2 regions of the Streptomyces sp. NPDC091279 genome follow, and region 1 is predicted to be linked to the other one. Evidence: predicted binding sites of a transcription regulator. Region 1 holds the regulator's gene; the other holds the start of a gene.
The links. The regulator HrcA, encoded in region 1, represses chaperone genes, less so after heat shock. The targets are predictions, from matches to a motif close to TTNGCACTCNGNNNNNCNGAGTGCNAA.
Positions count from the first base shown of each region.

Region 2: groES (co-chaperone GroES) is a predicted target of HrcA. The motif match lies at 6,467-6,493, and genes of this name have one in related genera.

Region 1 covers NZ_JBIVVA010000007.1:139,177-147,640, reverse strand. The annotation lists gene ACIQOU_RS19110 (S41 family peptidase) at 1-1,985, opposite strand, end outside; gene ACIQOU_RS19105 (hypothetical protein) at 2,060-2,599, opposite strand; gene ACIQOU_RS19100 (16S rRNA (uracil(1498)-N(3))-methyltransferase) at 2,686-3,441, opposite strand; gene ACIQOU_RS19095 (nitronate monooxygenase) at 3,438-4,514, opposite strand; gene dnaJ (molecular chaperone DnaJ) at 4,741-5,877, opposite strand; gene hrcA (heat-inducible transcriptional repressor HrcA) at 5,878-6,894, opposite strand; gene ACIQOU_RS19080 (MBL fold metallo-hydrolase) at 7,030-7,752, shown strand; gene ACIQOU_RS19075 (DUF3097 domain-containing protein) at 7,787-8,464, shown strand, end outside.
Region 2 covers NZ_JBIVVA010000008.1:299,766-308,229, reverse strand. The annotation lists gene ACIQOU_RS22080 (response regulator transcription factor) at 16-627, opposite strand; gene ACIQOU_RS22075 (WhiB family transcriptional regulator) at 1,009-1,338, shown strand; gene ACIQOU_RS22070 (LysR family transcriptional regulator) at 1,530-2,441, opposite strand; gene ACIQOU_RS22065 (MOSC domain-containing protein) at 2,592-3,260, shown strand; gene ACIQOU_RS22060 (SDR family NAD(P)-dependent oxidoreductase) at 3,321-4,094, shown strand; gene groL (chaperonin GroEL) at 4,269-5,894, opposite strand; gene groES (co-chaperone GroES) at 6,013-6,321, opposite strand; gene ACIQOU_RS22045 (polysaccharide deacetylase family protein) at 6,796-7,620, opposite strand; gene ACIQOU_RS22040 (polysaccharide deacetylase family protein) at 7,617-8,464, opposite strand, start outside.

The DNA.
Region 1 (8,464 bases):
GTGATGTTGGTGTCGCTGTCCTCGTCGCCGGAGGCCCGCCGGTCGCTGGGGACGACCTTGAGCTTGCCGTCGGTCCACAGCAGGACCCGCTTGCCGTCGCCGCTGACGGCGAAGTGGTCGGCGTCCGAGGCGAGGTGCTCGACGCGCTGCTGGGCGAGGTCGTACCGCTCCAGGGCGGACTTGGGGTCGGGGTCGTCCGGGGTGGCCCGGGAGGCGCCGAGGACCCCGCGCACCGGGTGCCGCAGCCACAGCACGCCGTCCTTCGCGGCGCGCAGGGTGGAGTAGCGGGCGGCCTCGACGGGGAACGGCACGATCCGGTCGGCGAGTCCGTCGAGGTCGACGCGGGTGGCGGGGGTGCCCTCGCTGTCGGGGGTCTCGTCCTTGTCGGGGGCGTCGAAGGGGCGGCCGTGCCGCTGCGGCCCGAACGGCGAGGGCGTGGTCGCGGCGAGGGTGATCAGGTGCGGGCGGGCCCCGGCGAGGAACGCGAGGTCGAAGACGTGCTCGTCGTAGACGGGGTCGAAGGCGCGCGCGGACAGGAACGCGAGGTGCTTGCCGTCCAGGGTGAACGTCGGCGACCAGTCCTGGAAGCGCAGCGGGGTCGCCTCGGTGACGGTGAGGTCGGTGGTGTGGGCGAGCCGCAGTTGGCGCAGCGGGCGGGCGCCGGGGTGGGACCAGGCGAGCCATGCCGAGTCGGGCGAGAAGACCAGCCCGGAGGCCTCGCCGTCGGTGCTGCGGTCGACCTCGCGGACCTCGCCGCTGTCCCGTTCGACGAGCAGGACGCGTCCGTCGTGGGCGGCGACGGCGACCCGGCTGCCGTCGGGGGCGACGGCGAGGGAGAGGACCCGGCCGAGCTGTCCGGCGGCGAGCCGGCGTGGGGTGGCGCCCGGGGCGGTGCCGGTGGCGGGCGCGAACTCCAGGGCGTCGTCGCCCTCGGCGTCCGTCACCCAGACCACCCACTCCTCGCCGTCGGCGCGGAAGACGCGGGGCATGCGGGCCCGGACGCCGGGTTCGGCGGCGAGCGCGCGGGCGGGTCCCGAGCGGTGGGTGACCCAGTGCACGGCACCCCGGACGGCGACGGCGCTGCCGCGTGCGGTGTGGTCGGGGTGGGCGGCGCCGAACCAGCGTCCGGCGTTCACCGGGTAGGGCTGCCGGTCGACGCGGGCCCCGCCGAGCCGTACGTCCAGACGGCGGGGTTCGGCGCCTTCCAGGTCGTCGAGCAGCCAGAGCTGTCCGACCGAGCTGTACACCAACCGCCGGCCGTCCCCGGCGAGTTGGCGGGCGTAGAAGCCCTCGATGCCGGTGTGCCGGCGCAGGTCGGACCCGTCCGCGAGGGAGGAGTAGACGGCCCCGACGCCCTCGTGGTCGGAGAGGAAGGCGATCCGGTCGCCGACCCACACCGGGCACTCCAGGTTGCCGTCCAACTCCTGGTGCAGGCGGGTGAATTCGCCGTCGCCGTCGTGGTCGATCCACAACTTGCCCGCGGTGCCGCCCCGGTAGCGCTTCCACCGGGCGGGTTCCTGGCTCATCGGCGCGGACAGCAGCACGGTGGCGGGGCCGAACGCCACGTCGCCGACGGGGCCGTGGGGCAGGGTCGTCGCGGGTCCGCCGTCGAGCGGGACGGCCCGCGCCCAGCTGCGGCGCAGGGATGCCTGGCCGTGCGTGGTGGTCGCGAGGACCTGTCCGTCGGGGGTCCAGCCGCGTACCCGGGTCTGTCGACTCCCCCAGTACGTCAGGCGAGTCGAGGGCCCGCCGTCGACCGGCGCGACATGTACCTCGGGGGCGCCGTCGCGGGTGGAGGTCCAGGCGAGGGTGGTGCCGTCGGGCGAGATGCGCGGCTGGTTGACGGGGACGTTGTCGGCGCTGGCCCGCCAGGCCCGGCCACCGTCGAGGGGCGCGAGCCAGACGTCGTCCTCGGCCGTGAACGCGACCAGGTCGCCGTGCGGATGCGGGTACCGGAGATACGCGGGGGCTACGGGCTGAGTCACCCGATCACCCTATGCAGCGACGGCTCACGGGAACAGGGGTTTTGATCCATTCCCCAACGAGCCTTGCCCGGCGGCTACTTGCCCGCCACCGGCCCGCACTGCGGGTCGCCCACGCACCACACGGTCCGGGTGACGGTGACCGTGACCGTGGGCCGACTCCCGCCCCCGTAGGTGGGGTTGGAGATCGCCGAGGGGGTGGCGTCGCAGTTGCCGAGCCCGGTCACGTGGAAGACCTGCTTGCCGCCGACCTTCGCGGTGAGGTCGCCGCGCACACAGGCGCCGCTGACGGCCCGGGTGACCTGTCCGTCGACGGTGATGTCCTTGCCGTCGGTGGTCCGGCCCCGGCAGTCGACGGAGACGACGGTGGTCGCACCGGCCGACGGGGTCGGGGTGGCGCCGCGGTCGCCGTAGTCGCCGTTGCAGGTGAGCCACTGCACGCCGATCCTCTGCTGCTTCAGTTGCTCGGTGGCGGCCTGGTCGGTGGTGTACGCGACGGTCGCGGAGCTGAGTCCGCCCGTCGGGTCGCACGCCGCCGTGGCGCCCACGGCCACCGTCACCAGTCCCACGGCGGCGAGCACCCGCCGCCCTCGCGCCCCGCGCACCCGTCCGGCCATACCCGGCAGCGTCCCACCGCCCACGCCGGCCCGGTAGGGCGCAAACGGTCACGCGCACGCCCCTCGCACGCCCCCGGGGACGAACGTCAGGCCCAGCGCCCGGTCCGCCCGAGCAGCAGCGCCCCGGCGGCGGTCCCGGCGGTGGAGGTCCGCAGCACACTGTGCCCGAGCCGGTGAGCCTTCGCGCCCGCCTGCTCGAAGAGCGCCAACTCCTCGGGGGAGACGCCTCCTTCGGGCCCGACGACCAGCACGATGTCGCCGTCGGCGGGGAGTTGGGCGGTGGCGAGCGGCGCGCTGTCGTGCTCCCGGTCCTCGTGGAGAACGACGGCGAGGTCGGCGGTGGCCAGAAGTGCCGCCACCTGCTTGGTCGTTGCCGCCTCCGCGATCTCCGGGAAGCGCACCCGGCGGGACTGCTTGCCGGACTCGCGCGCGGTGGCCCGCCACTTGGCGAGGGCCTTCGCGCCCCGCTCGCCCTTCCACTGCGTGATGCACCGCGAGGCCTGCCAGGGCACGACGGCGTCGATGCCGACCTCGGTCATGGTCTCGACGGCGACTTCACCCCGATCGCCTTTGGGCAGCGCCTGCACCACAGTGATCCGAGGAGAGGGAGGAGCCTCTTCCTTCACGCCCGCCAGATCCGTGAGGAGAAGCCGGTCCTTCCCCTCGGCGGAGTACACCACTGCCTCGGTCCACCGCCCGAGCCCGTCGGTGAGCACGACCCGCTCCCCGGCCCGCAGCCGCTTCACGGAGACGGCGTGCCGTCCCTCGGCGCCGTCGAGCACGTATTCCACCCCCAGCCCGTCGAGGGAGCGGGAGTCGACGACGAAGACCGGCGCGGTCATCGCGCCTCGCCCCCGGCCAGCAGGGCCGACCTGGCCTCCTCGACCTCGGCGGCGAGCACCTCGACGAGCTGACCGGCGGGCATCTCACGGGCCATCCGGTGCCCCTGCCCCGACCAGAGCGCGAGGCCCTGCGCGTCCCCGGCCTTGGCGGCGGCCTTGCGCAGCGGCGAGGTGAGGTGGTGGACCTCGGGATAGGCGGCGGGCGCGTACGGGCCGTGCTCGCGCAGGAACCGGTTGACCAGGCCACGCGCCGGGCGCCCGGAGAACGCCCGGGTCAACTCGGTACGGACGAACAGGGGGTTGGTGAGGGCCTGCTTGTGCACGGGGTTGGCGCCGGACTCGGGGGTGGCGAGGAAGGCGGTGCCGAGCTGGGCGGCGGTGGCGCCGGAGGCGAGGGCGGCGGCGATCTGGTGGCCGCGCATGATGCCGCCGGCGGCGACGATCGGCAGCGCGACGGTCTCCCGGACCTGCGCGAGCAGCGCGAGCAGCCCGAGCCCGGCGCCGTCCAGCTCGGGCTGGTCCCGGTGGGTGCCCTGGTGGCCGCCGGCCTCGACGCCCTGCGCGATCACCGCGTCGGCCCCGGCCCGCTCGACGGCGCGAGCCTCCTCGGCGGTGGTGACGGTGACGAGCGTGAAGGTCCCGGCCCGCCGCAGCGACTCCAGCACCTCCGGCTTCGGGATGCCGAAGTGGAACGACACGACGGGCACCGGGTTGTCGAGGAGCACGGCGAGCTTGGCGTCGTACCCGTCGTCCCGCCCGCTGTCCGGGTCCCCCAGCTCGGTGGCGTACCAGGCGGCCTCACCGGCCAGCTGCTGGGCGTACACCTCGACGGCGGAGGGGTCCGCGTACTCGGGCTGCGGCATGAAGAGGTTGACGCCGAACGGGCGCCCGGTGAGCCCCCGCAACTGCTTGATCTCCTGGTACATGCCGTCGGCGGTCTTGTACCCGGCGGCAAGAAACCCGAGCCCACCGGCCTCGGACACAGCAGCGGCCAACTGCGGCACGGAAACGCCGCCCGCCATGGGGGCCTGCACGATCGGATACCGGAGAAGATCGGTGAGCGGGGAGGACATGACGGCATGTTGTCACGTCGACGGAGATGGTCCGAATCGGCCCTGGCTGTTCCGTCCCCTTGACGGGGGCGAGGCCATTTTCGGCTCCCGCAAACGCCGCTTTGGGCATTTTCAGCCCGTGAGGGTCCCCCCTCTGCGGGAGTTTGAGGACGAGGCCGTTCAGGCCGAAGCGGGGGTCTGGGGGCGGCAGCCCCCAGAAACGCCCGCCTCAGCCGACCGCACAGGCTCAACGCCCGTTGAACGCGTCCTTCAGCCGCGAGAACAACCCCTGCTGCCCCGGCTGGAACTGCCCGAGCGGCCGCTCCTCACCCCGCAGCTTGGCGAACTCCCGCAACAACCGCTCCTGCTCAGGGTCAAGCTTGGTAGGAGTCTGCACCTCGACATGCACGATGAGATCCCCACGCCCCCCACCGCGCAGGTGGGTAACGCCCCGCTGGTGCAGCGGAATGGACTGCCCCGACTGGGTCCCGGGACGGATGTCGACCTCTTCGAGGCCGTCCAGGGTCTCCAGAGGAACCTTCGTGCCCAGCGCGGCGGCCGTCATCGGCAGGGTGACCGTGCAGTGCAGATCATCCCCCCGCCGCTGGAACATGGCATGCGGGAGTTCATGGATCTCGACGTACAGGTCACCGGCGGGACCACCTCCCGGCCCCACCTCCCCCTCACCGGCGAGCTGAATCCGCGTGCCGTTGTCGACACCGGCCGGAATCTTCACCGTGAGCGTGCGCCGCGACCGCACCCGCCCGTCCCCGGCGCACTCCGGGCACGGCGTCGGGACGACCGTGCCGAAGCCCTGGCACTGCGGGCAGGGCCGCGAGGTCATGACCTGGCCGAGGAAGGACCGGGTCACCTGGGACACCTCGCCCCGGCCGCGGCACATGTCGCAGGTCTGGGCGCTGGTGCCGGGCGCGGCCCCTTCGCCGCTGCACGTGGTGCAGACGATGGCCGTGTCGACCTGGAGGTCCTTCGTGGTGCCGAAGGCCGCCTCGTCCAGCTCGACCTCCAGGCGGATCATGGCGTCCTGGCCGCGCCGGGTCCGCGAGCGCGGGCCCCGCTGCGACGCCGTTCCGAAGAACGCGTCCATGATGTCCGAGAAGTTCCCGAAGCCGCCCGCGCCGAAGCCGCCCGCGCCTCCGCCGCCCGCCTGCGAGAGGGGGTCGCCGCCGAGGTCGTAGACCTGCTTCTTCTGCGGGTCGGAGAGCACCTCGTAGGCGGCGTTGATCTCCTTGAACCGCTCCTGGGTCTTCGGGTCCGGATTCACATCCGGATGCAGCTCGCGTGCGAGCCGCCGGAAGGCCTTCTTGATCTCATCCTGCGAAGCGTCGCGGCGCACGCCGAGAACGGCGTAGTAGTCCGTGGCCACTTACGACTCCGCCAGGATCTGTCCGACGTACCGTGCCACTGCGCGTACCGCTCCCATCGTTCCCGGGTAATCCATGCGGGTCGGGCCGACCACGCCGAGCTTGGCTACTGCCTCGCCGCCCGAACCGTAGCCGACCGACACCACGGACGTGGAGTTGAGTCCCTCGTAGGCGTTCTCGTGACCGATGCGTACGGTCATGCCCGAATCCCCCGCCTCGCCCAGGAGTTTGAGGAGAACGACCTGTTCCTCCAGGGCCTCCAGGACGGGACGGATCACGAGAGGAAAGTCATGTCCGAAGCGGGTGAGATTGGCGGTGCCGCCGATCATCAGCCGCTCCTCGTTCTCCTCGACGAGCGTCTCCAGGAGGGTGGAGAGCACCGTCGAGACCGTGCCCCGGTCCTCCAGGTCGAAGGCCTCGGGGAGGTCCTCGACGAGGGTGGGCACGTCGGTGAAGCGCCGCCCGGCGACCCGGCTGTTGAGCCGGGCCCGCAGATCGGCGAGCGAGGACTCGCCGAACGGCGCCGGGCAGTCGACCATCCGCTGTTCGACCCGTCCGGTGTCGGTGATGAGCACCAGCATCAGGCGGGCCGGGGCCAGCGAGAGCAGTTCCACGTGCCGGACCGTGGAACGGGTCAGCGACGGGTACTGCACGACGGCGACCTGCCGGGTCAGCTGCGCGAGCAGCCGCACCGTGCGGGCGACGACGTCGTCCAGGTCGACGGCGCCGTCGAGGAAGTGGTGGATGGCGCGCCGCTCGGGGCCCGACATCGGTTTGACGCCGGCCAGCTTGTCGACGAAGAGCCGGTAGCCCTTGTCGGTGGGGATGCGTCCGGCGCTGGTGTGCGGCTGGGCGATGAAGCCCTCGTCCTCCAGGGCGGCCATGTCGTTGCGCACGGTGGCCGGGGAGACGCCGAGGTTGTGCCGTTCGGTCAGCGCTTTCGAGCCGACCGGCTCCTCGGTGCCGACGTAGTCCTGGACGATGGCGCGCAGCACCTGAAGCCGTCGTTCGTTCAGCATCGCGCCCACCTCCAGACTCTTCCCCTGTTACCTGCCTGGCACTCAGCGCGTGCGAGTGCCAGCGTGCCGGGGCCCAGTGTACGGCGGTGAGGTGCACCCGGGGCAAGGTCGGCCCACCACCGCTAGCGTCGCCGTATGACGGTGACTTGGGAAGAGCTGGGGTGGGAACGGTTGGCGGACGGGGTCGGCCGGTGCCGGCTGCCGGGCTGGGACTGCACGGCGGGGCTGGTGGCGGGGGACACGGCGGCGCTGGTGGTCGACGCGGGGTCGAGCCTGGTGGAGGGGGCGTCGGTCCGGGAGCGGGCCGAGGCGCTCGCGGGGTGCCGTGTGACTCATCTCGCGCTGACACACGCTCATTTCGACCATGTCTTCGGGGCACCGGCGTTCGCGGACGCGCAGGTGTTCGGGGCGGCGGGTCTGGACGCCGTGTTCGCGCAGGGCGTGGCGGAGATCCGGGCGGACGCGGTACGCAACGGCCTTGACGCGCGGGTCGCCGCCGAGGCTGCGGGCGCTCTGGTGCCGCCCGGCCGGCTGGTCTCCGGCGAGCTGGAACTCGACCTGGGCGGCGGCCGGCGGGTGCTTCTGGCGAGGGTCGGCCCGGGCCACACCGCGCATGACCTCGCGGTGCTGGTGCCGGGGTCGCCCGCGACGGTGTTCTGCGGCGACCTGGTCGAGGAGTCGGGTGAACCGCAGGCGGGCCCGGACGCCGTTCCGTCCGCGTGGCCGGCGGCGCTCGACCGGCTGCTCGCGCTGGGCGGCGAGGACGCGCTGTATGTGCCCGGTCACGGTGCGGTGGTGGACGCGGGGTTCGTGCGGGCGCAACGGGACAGGCTGGCGGCGCGTTTCGGCGTGTCGTGACCGGGGTCGGCGTGGTTCTCCTATCGTCATCCGAATGCGCCAGTACTCCGCCGACCTGACCCCGCCGTGGAAGAAGCCCAAGCCCGCCCCGGAGGTCCCGGCCGACCCCGGTCTGGTGGTGGAGGAGCCCGGCACCGGTTTCTGCGGGGCGGTGATCCGCTGCGAGGCGGGCACGGTGACCCTGGAGGACCGCTTCGGCGCCCACCGGGTGTTCCCGCTGGAACCCCGCGGCTTCCTCCTGGAGGGCCGGGTGGTGACCCTCGTCCGCCCCGCGTCGGGGCCGAGGCGCCCGGCGCGCACGGCGTCCGGTTCGGTGGCCGTGCCCGGGGCCCGCGCGCGGGTGGCGCGGGCCGGGCGCATCTACGTCGAGGGCCGGCACGACGCGGAACTGGTCGAACGGGTGTGGGGCGACGACCTGCGCATCGAGGGCGTCGTCGTGGAGTACCTGGAGGGGGTGGACGACCTGCCGTCGATCGTCGCCGAGTTCGCGCCGGGCCCGGACGCCCGCCTCGGCATCCTCGTCGACCACCTGGTGCCGGGCACCAAGGAGTGGCGCATCGCCGAGCAGGTCACCAGCGCACACGCCCTGGTGGTGGGCCACCCGTACATCGACATCTGGGAGGCGGTGAAGCCGTCGTCGGTGGGCATCGAGGCCTGGCCCCGGGTTCCTCGCGGCCAGGACTGGAAAACAGGCGTCTGCCGAGCCGTCGGC
Region 2 (8,464 bases), on a different contig from region 1:
GTGCGTACGGCATGCTCAGCGGACCAGGCCCCAGCGGAAGCCGAGCGCCACCGCGTGGGCACGGTCCGAGGCGCCGAGTTTCTTGAACAGGCGCCGGGCGTGCGTCTTGACGGTGTCCTCGGAGAGGAACAGTTCCCGTCCGATCTCCGCGTTGGAGCGGCCGTGGCTCATGCCTTCGAGCACCTGGATCTCCCGCGCGGTGAGCGTGGGCGCGGCGCCCATCTCGGCGGAGCGCAGCCGGCGTGGGGCGAGCCTCCAGGTGGGGTCGGCGAGGGCCTGCGTGACCGTCGCCCGCAGTTCCGCGCGGGAGGCGTCCTTGTGCAGATAGCCCCGGGCGCCGGCGGCGACCGCGAGCGCCACGCCGTCCAGGTCCTCGGCGACGGTGAGCATGATGATGCGCGCGCCGGGGTCGGCGGACAGCAGCCTGCGCACGGTCTCGACGCCGCCCAGTCCGGGCATGCGTACGTCCATCAGAATCAGGTCCGAGCGGTCGGCGCCCCAGCGGCGGAGCACTTCCTCGCCGTTGGCCGCGGTCGTCACGCGCTCGACGCCTGGCACGGTCGCGACCGCGCGGCGGAGCGCCTCTCGGGCAAGCGGGGAGTCGTCGCAGACGAGGACGGATGTCATGGCCGCCCTCCGCAGCTGATGCACGTCACCTTGAGCCTCCAGGCTGGTACGAAATCGTCACCTGTGCGGTCGACCGTCTCGGACGCCTGCCCGAGCGCTTGATTGATTCAACCGCCTCGGCACTCTCAACGACGGTCACTCGAAAGAGTTACGGGGCCGTGAGCCATCTTCGGCACTCTACGTGAGGGGGCGGACACGGTGGAGGGATGAGGGGCCAACCCTCAACGTTTCATCACATCCATGCCCCATTTAGACCCTTTTCTTCCCTTCTGCTGGTGTCTGCGGCTAGATTCGCAATGAGTCATATTTTCATCTCCTTAGATCGTAGATGTACGGTCGTGGGCACCGTATCCACTCAGTACCGCTACAAGGGGTCACGTAATGGCAGATTTCTCCCGCCTTCCAGGACCGAACGCGGACCTGTGGGACTGGCAGCTGCTGGCTGCCTGCCGTGGAGTGGACAGCTCGCTCTTCTTCCACCCGGAGGGCGAGCGCGGCGCGGCCCGGAGTGCTCGCGAGAACTCGGCCAAGGAGGTCTGCATGAGGTGCCCGGTCCGCGCGCAGTGCGCGGCGCACGCCCTCGCGGTCAGGGAACCGTACGGCGTGTGGGGCGGCCTGACCGAGGACGAGCGCGAGGAACTCATGGGACGCGCGCGGAACCGCCTGGTGACCGCGTCGGCCACCACGGGCGACAGCGCCTCGAACACCTGAAGGAACGTTTCTCCACATCCGGGGCACCGCCACGCGCCCCCACCCACGGGGCCCGCAGGCATGCCCTCGTAGGAGCGGACGGGCACGCACACCCGCGTGCCGCCCGAAACGCACGCACGCGCACGTGCCCGCTTCCGTCCGCCCGACCGCGCGCTCCCCCGCCCCCGTCTCCCCTCTCCTCCCCCGGTCCGCTACCCGGTGGTGCGGTCCTGTGCCGCGCTGTCCAGCCGTTCCAGCGTTGCCGCGATCGCCGGGACCTGGGACAGGTCGGGCAGGGTGAGGGCGACGATCTCCCGGCGCACCGCCGGTTCCAGCGCGCGTACGCGTGCGTGCCGTGGCCGTACCGACTCCAGGGCGAGTTGTGGCACGACGGCGACGCCCAGACCGGCGCCGACCAGGCCGACGACGGCCGCGTGGTCGTCGGTGGCGAAGTCGATGCGCGGGGTGAACCCGGCGTCCGCGCACACCTCCACCAGGCGCCCCCGGCATCTCGGGCACCCGGAGATCCACGGCTCGTCGGCGAGTTCCCCGAGGGCGACGGCGTCGGAGCGGGCGGCGAGGGGATGCCGTTCAGGGACCAGGGCCACCAGGCGTTCGGTCAGCAGGGTCCTGACGACCAGGTCGTCCCACTCCTCGGCGCCCGGCGCGCCCGGGTAGCGGAAGGCCAGCGTCACATCGCACTCGCCGCCCCTGAGCATCTCGACGGAGTCCGGCGGTTCGGCCTCCTCCAGGGAGACCCGGGTGCCGGGGTGCGCGGCGCGCAGGGCCGCGAGGGCGGTCGGCACGAGGGTGGAACTCGCGCTCGGGAACGACACGAGGCGCACCCGTCCGGCGCGCAGCCCCGCGATGGCGGCGATCTCCTCCTCGGCGGCGGTGAGTCCGGCGAGGATGCCGCCCGCGTGCCGTACGAGCGCCTCGCCGGCCTGCGTCAGCCGCATCGCGCGCCCGCTGCGCACCACCAGCGGGGTGCCCACGGAGCCCTCCAGGGCCTTGATCTGCTGGCTGACGGCGGGCTGGGTGCAGCCCAGGCGGCGCCCGGCCGCCGAGAAGGAACCGGTGGCGGCGACGGCCCGCAGGACCCGCAGATGACGCGCTTCGATCATTCCTGAAGCCTACTGAACGATAAGGATTGCTTTGGCTCGGGGCCAAAAAATGCTTCGACACTTTGATGTGGGGTCGCCTACCGTTTCAGAAGGGGCCGCCAGGGCCCCGCGAGGGACGCGAGGAAGGTGTCGTCGATGGAGCCGTCGCCCATGAAGGTGCTGTCCGTGAACCTCGGGCGGCCCCAGCCGGTCCCGTACACCGACCCGGTGGTGGGCGTGACCGGCATCGACAAGCAGCCGGTGACCGGTCCGGTGCGGGTCGCCGCGCCCGGTCCCAAGGGCGTCGCGGGCAGCGGTCTCGCCGGGGACGCGGTGTGCGACCTGCGCCATCACGGCGGCGACGACCAGGCCGTCTACGCGATGGCCCGGGAGGATCTCGACGACTGGGAGCGCACGTTGGGGCGCCCGCTGGCCAACGGCATGTTCGGGGAGAACCTCACCACCGAGGGCAAGGACGTCTCCGGCGCGCTGATCGGCGAGCGCTGGCGGATCGGTCCCGATGTCGTCCTGGAGGTGACGTGCGGACGCATCCCATGCCGGACGTTCCAGGGCCAGGTGGGTGAAGAAGGGTGGGTGAAACGCTTCACGCGGCAAGGGGCGCCGGGGGCGTATCTGCGGGTGATCGCGCCGGGTGAGATCCGCGCGGGCGACCCGATCGAGGTGGTGCGGCGGCCGGCCCACGAGGTCACCGTGGCCCTTCAGTTCCGGGCGTCGACGACAGAACGGGAGCTGTTGCCCAGACTGCTCGCGGCCGGCGCGGCGCTGCACCCGGAGTCGACGGAGGCGGCGCTGAGATACCTGGAGAAGCACGGTTCCTGACCCCGCGTCAGGGTTGAGACGGAGAGCGGAGTCCGACGGTCCGGTAACTACGCTTGGGCCATGACAACGGCTCTGATTACGGGATCGACCGCGGGCATCGGCGCCGCGTTCGCACGGCGGCTGGGGGCCGACGGGCACAACCTGGTGCTCGTGGCGCGGGACACCAAGCGGCTGCACGACCAGGCGACCGAGCTGCACGACCGGCACGGCATCGAGGCGGAGGTGCTGAGAGCCGACCTCGCCACGGACGACGGCATCGAGACCGTCGCCGCCCGCCTGGCGGACCGCAGAAACCCCGTCGACCTGCTGGTCAACAACGCGGGCTTCGGCAACAAGGGGCGGTTCCTCGACGTCTCCATGGCCGACGAGCTGAAGATGCTCAAGGTGCACTGCGAGGCCGTGCTGCGGCTGACGTCGGCGGCGACCGAGGGGATGCGGGAGCGCGGGCGCGGCGGCGTGGTGAACGTCGCCTCGGTGGCCGCGTTCGTGCCGCGCGGGACGTACGGCGCGTCCAAGGCGTGGGTCGTGCAGTTCACGCAGGGGGCGGCGAAGGACCTCGCGGGGACCGGCGTCCGGCTGATGGCGCTCTGCCCGGGGTTCGTGCGCACCGAGTTCCACGCGCGGGCCGGGATGGGCACGGACAACGTCCCCGGCTGGATGTGGCTGGACGCGGACAAACTGGTCGCGGCGGCGCTCCAGGATCTCGCCCGGGGCAAGTCGTTGTCGATCCCGGACCCGCGCTACAAGGCGCTGATGGGCGTGGTGAAGGTGACGCCCAACGCCCTGCTGGGCGGGATCACTTCACGGACGGGGCGGAAGTTCGGGCCCCGGTGACGTCGGTGGCGTCGGTGACGTCAGTGGCATCGGGGGCGCCGGTGACATCGGGGGCGCCGGTGATATCGGTGGCTCCGGTGACATCGGTGACATCGGTGACGGCGTCGTCGCGGCTCGGACATGCCGGAGGCCCGGCGCCCTCGTGGGGGGCCGGGCCTCGGTGCTGACCTGGGGTCAGTGGGAGTGACCGTGGCCGTGACCGGCCGCGGCGGGCTCCTCCTCTTCCTTCTTCTCGACGACGAGAGTCTCGGTCGTCAGAAGCAGGGAGGCGATGGAGGCCGCGTTCTCCAGGGCGGAGCGGGTGACCTTGACCGGGTCGATGACGCCGGCCTTGACCAAGTCGCCGTACTCGCCGGTGGCGGCGTTGAAGCCCTGGCCCTTGTCCAGCTCGGCGACCTTGGAGGTGATGACGTACCCCTCAAGACCGGCGTTCTCGGCGATCCAGCGCAGCGGCTCGACGGCGGCCTTGCGGACCACGGCGACACCGGTGGCCTCGTCGCCGGTCTTGCCGAGGTTGCCCTCAAGGACCTTGACGGCGTGGACCAGAGCGGAGCCACCACCGGAGACGATGCCCTCCTCGACCGCGGCGCGGGTCGCGGAGATGGCGTCCTCCAGACGGTGCTTCTTCTCCTTCAGCTCCACCTCGGTGGCGGCGCCGACCTTGATCACGCACACGCCGCCGGCCAGCTTCGCGAGGCGCTCCTGGAGCTTCTCGCGGTCCCAGTCGGAGTCCGTGTTCTCGATCTCGGCCTTGATCTGGGCGACGCGGCCGGTGACGTTCGCGGACTCGCCGGCACCGTCGACGACCGTGGTGTCGTCCTTGGTGACCGTGACGCGGCGGGCGGAGCCCAGCACGTCCAGGCCGACCTGGTCGAGCTTGAGGCCGACCTCTTCGGAGACGACCGTGGCGCCGGTGAGGATCGCGAGGTCCTCCAGCATCGCCTTGCGGCGGTCGCCGAAGCCCGGGGCCTTCACCGCGACGGCGTTGAAGGTGCCGCGGATCTTGTTGACCACCAGGGTCGACAGGGCCTCGCCCTCGACGTCCTCGGCGATGATCAGCAGCGGCTTCGAGGCGTTGGCCTGGATGACCTTCTCCAGCAGCGGCAGCAGGTCGGCGATGGCGCCGATCTTGCCCTGCGTGATCAGGATGTACGGGTCGTCGAGGACGGCCTCCATACGCTCCTGGTCGGTGACGAAGTAGGGGGACAGGTAGCCCTTGTCGAAGGCCATGCCCTCGGTGAAGTCCAGCTCAAGACCGAAGGTGTTGGACTCCTCGACGGTGATGACACCGTCCTTGCCGACCTTGTCCATCGCCTCGGCGATCAGCTCGCCGACCTGCTTGTCCTGGGCGGACAGGCCGGCGACGGCGGCGATGTCCGCCTTGTCGTCGATCGGCCGGGCGGTGGCGAGGAGCTCCTCGGAAACGGCGGCGACGGCGGCGTCGATGCCCTTCTTCAGGGCGGCCGGGGAGGCACCCGCGGCGACGTTCTTCAGGCCCTCGCGGACCAGGGCCTGGGCCAGCACGGTGGCGGTGGTGGTGCCGTCACCCGCGATGTCGTTGGTCTTGGTCGCCACCTCCTTCACCAGCTGGGCGCCGAGGTTCTCGTACGGGTCCTCGATCTCGACCTCGCGGGCGATCGTGACACCGTCGTTGGTGATGGTGGGCGCGCCGAACTTCTTGTCGATGACGACGTTGCGGCCCTTGGGGCCGATCGTCACCTTGACCGTGTCGGCAAGCTTGTTGACGCCGCGCTCAAGGGCGCGACGGGCGTCCTCGTCGAACTTCAGGATCTTCGCCATGACAGCGTGAGCCCTCTCGAAATCTCGGTGAATGGACTGCGCCCCCGGGCGCCCGGCTGATTGATGGTCGCGGGAATCCGGGGGCGCAGCTCAAAGCAACTGAATGTGCTCGGGTGAACTACTTCTCGATGATCGCGAGCACGTCGCGAGCCGAGAGGACGAGGTACTCCTCGCCGTTGTACTTCACCTCGGTGCCGCCGTACTTGCTGTACAGCACGATGTCGCCGGTCTTGACGTCGAGCGGCAGGCGCTCGCCGTTCTCGAAGCGGCCCGGGCCCACGGCCAGGACGACGCCCTCCTGGGGCTTCTCCTTGGCGGTGTCCGGGATGACCAGGCCAGAGGCCGTGGTCTGCTCGGCGTCCAACGGCTGGACCACAATGCGGTCCTCGAGCGGCTTGATGGCAACCTTGGAGCTGGTGGTCGTCACGATCCGACCTCCCCCTTCGGAGATCTCACGGGGTTAACTGTCTGAGGTGGCGACCAGGTCGATCCGTCGTCGCGGGTGCCGGATCTGCCCGTCGCGTCTTGGCACTCTCCAGTGGGGAGTGCCAGGCCCGAGACTATGACCGGGATTAGCACTCGGTCAAGCGGAGTGCCAATGCCTGCGGCGCTTGGGCGGAAAATTGTGGGCCTGCGTTGCCCTCACGCACCCGATCTGGGGGCTGTGCCCCCAGGCCCCCCTTCGGCCTGGACGGCCTCGTCCTCAAACGCCGGACGGGCTGGATTTCGTTGGCCTGCGTTGGCCTCGCGCCCAAGAGACCTGGGGGCTGCGCCCCCAGACCCCCGCTTCGGCCTGGACGGCCTCGTCCTCAAGCGCCGGACGGGCTGGAGTGGCTGGCCGGCGCCTTCAGGCTCGGGTGGGTGCTTGTCCTCAAACTGGACCCCCAACGGGCTGAGGGGGTTACACGTAGTTTTCCAGGCTCGCCACCGTCAGGCCCTGTGCCTGGGCCGCTCTCAGGGTCTTGGTGGTGCGTTCTCTGAGGGTCATGGGGGACGTTTCGGCTGAGGGGAGGGAGATGATGTCGCCGGGGCTCAGGTGGGTGGGGGGTTGGGTGTAGGTGAGGGTGCCGTTGGGGTCTGTTGTGGCTCGCCAGAGGATGAGGGCCGTGATTCCACAGTCGGCCGCGGCGTGGCGGGTGGTGGTGTCGTAGGTGCCGTAGGGCGGGCGGAAGAGGTGGGGGCGGTGGCCGAAACGGGTGCGGAGTTTGTCCTGTTGGCCGCAGATCTCGGCGCGTTGGCCCGCGTAGGGGAGGCCGCGCATCGCCGGGTGGTCGAGGGTGTGGTTCTGGATCGTCGCGCCGACGGACTGGAGGCGGGCGAAGTGGCCGTAGCCGGGGCCCACGACGCTGTCGGTGAGGAACATGCTGACGGGCAGGCGCAGTTCGCGGACCATGTCGACGAAGCGGGGGTCCTTCTCGGCACCGTCGTCGTAGGTGAGGAAGACCACCCGGTCGCGGGTGCGGACCCGGGAGACGACCGGGGGCAGGCCCGGGCCCGCCGTGCCGGTGGTGGGCGGGTGGGCCGAGGGGCGCGGGGCCGGGGCGAGCGGGGCGGCCAGGCCCCAACGGCGGTAGGGCGGCTGCGCGGTGGGGCCGTGCGGGCGCACCCCCTCGGCCGCCTTCTTGCCGAGCCGTTCGAGGGGATCGACGGACTGGGCGCAGCCGGCCAGTGGCAGCACCGCCGCCAGCAGGGCGGCCAGCAGCAGGCCCGGGCCCCGCGGCCTCACAGGTAGTCCTCCAGCCGGGCCACCGCGTATCCCTTGGCGGTGACCTTGTCCATGAACTTCCGTACCAGGTCGGGCATCGTGCCCTTCCAGTCCTTGCGGCCCCGGAAGTGGGTGAGGACGATGTCACCCGCGTGCAGGTCGCGGTCCCACTCGCGGTACTCCCAGTGGTCGACGAAGACCTCCTCGTCCCAGATCGGCGCGTACTTGATGCCGCAGGCCTTGGCGGCGCGCAGGGTGTCCTGGTTGTAGTTGCCGTAGGGCGGGCGGAAGACCGTGGGGCGTTTGCCGTACTGCTTCCTGATGACGTCCTGCATGCCGCAGATCTCGCGCTTCTGCTGGGCGTACGTCAGGCCGGGCAGGTAGGGGTGGTGGAGGGTGTGGTTGTTCAGGGTGACGCCCCGGTCCTGCATCTTCTTGAAGTACCCGTAGTCCTCCTTGATCAGGTAGTCGCTGAGGAACGCCGTGTACGGGATGTGCAGTTCCTTCATCATCTTCAGGAACTGTGGGTCCTTCTCCTCGCCGTCGTCGATGGTGAGGAAGACGACCTTCTGCTTGGTCGGGATGGTGGTGAACACCGGCGGGAGGCCGTCCTCCTCCTGGCCGTCCACCTCGAAGCCGTCGCGGGCGGTGATCTCGGGCTTCTGGGCCGGGGGCGCCGGTGCGGTCAGGGGGACCCGGGTCAGGCCCCATCGTTTGGCCGCCGCGATCCTCGCCGTGTGCTCGGCGCGGAGCTTCTCGGCCGGTGAGTCGGCTCCGTGGCCGGGCTGTCCGCCGGGGGCCGGGTGCGCCCCGTTGGTGGTGTCCTGGGCGCAGCCCGAGACGAGGGCGGCCACGGCGAGCAGGC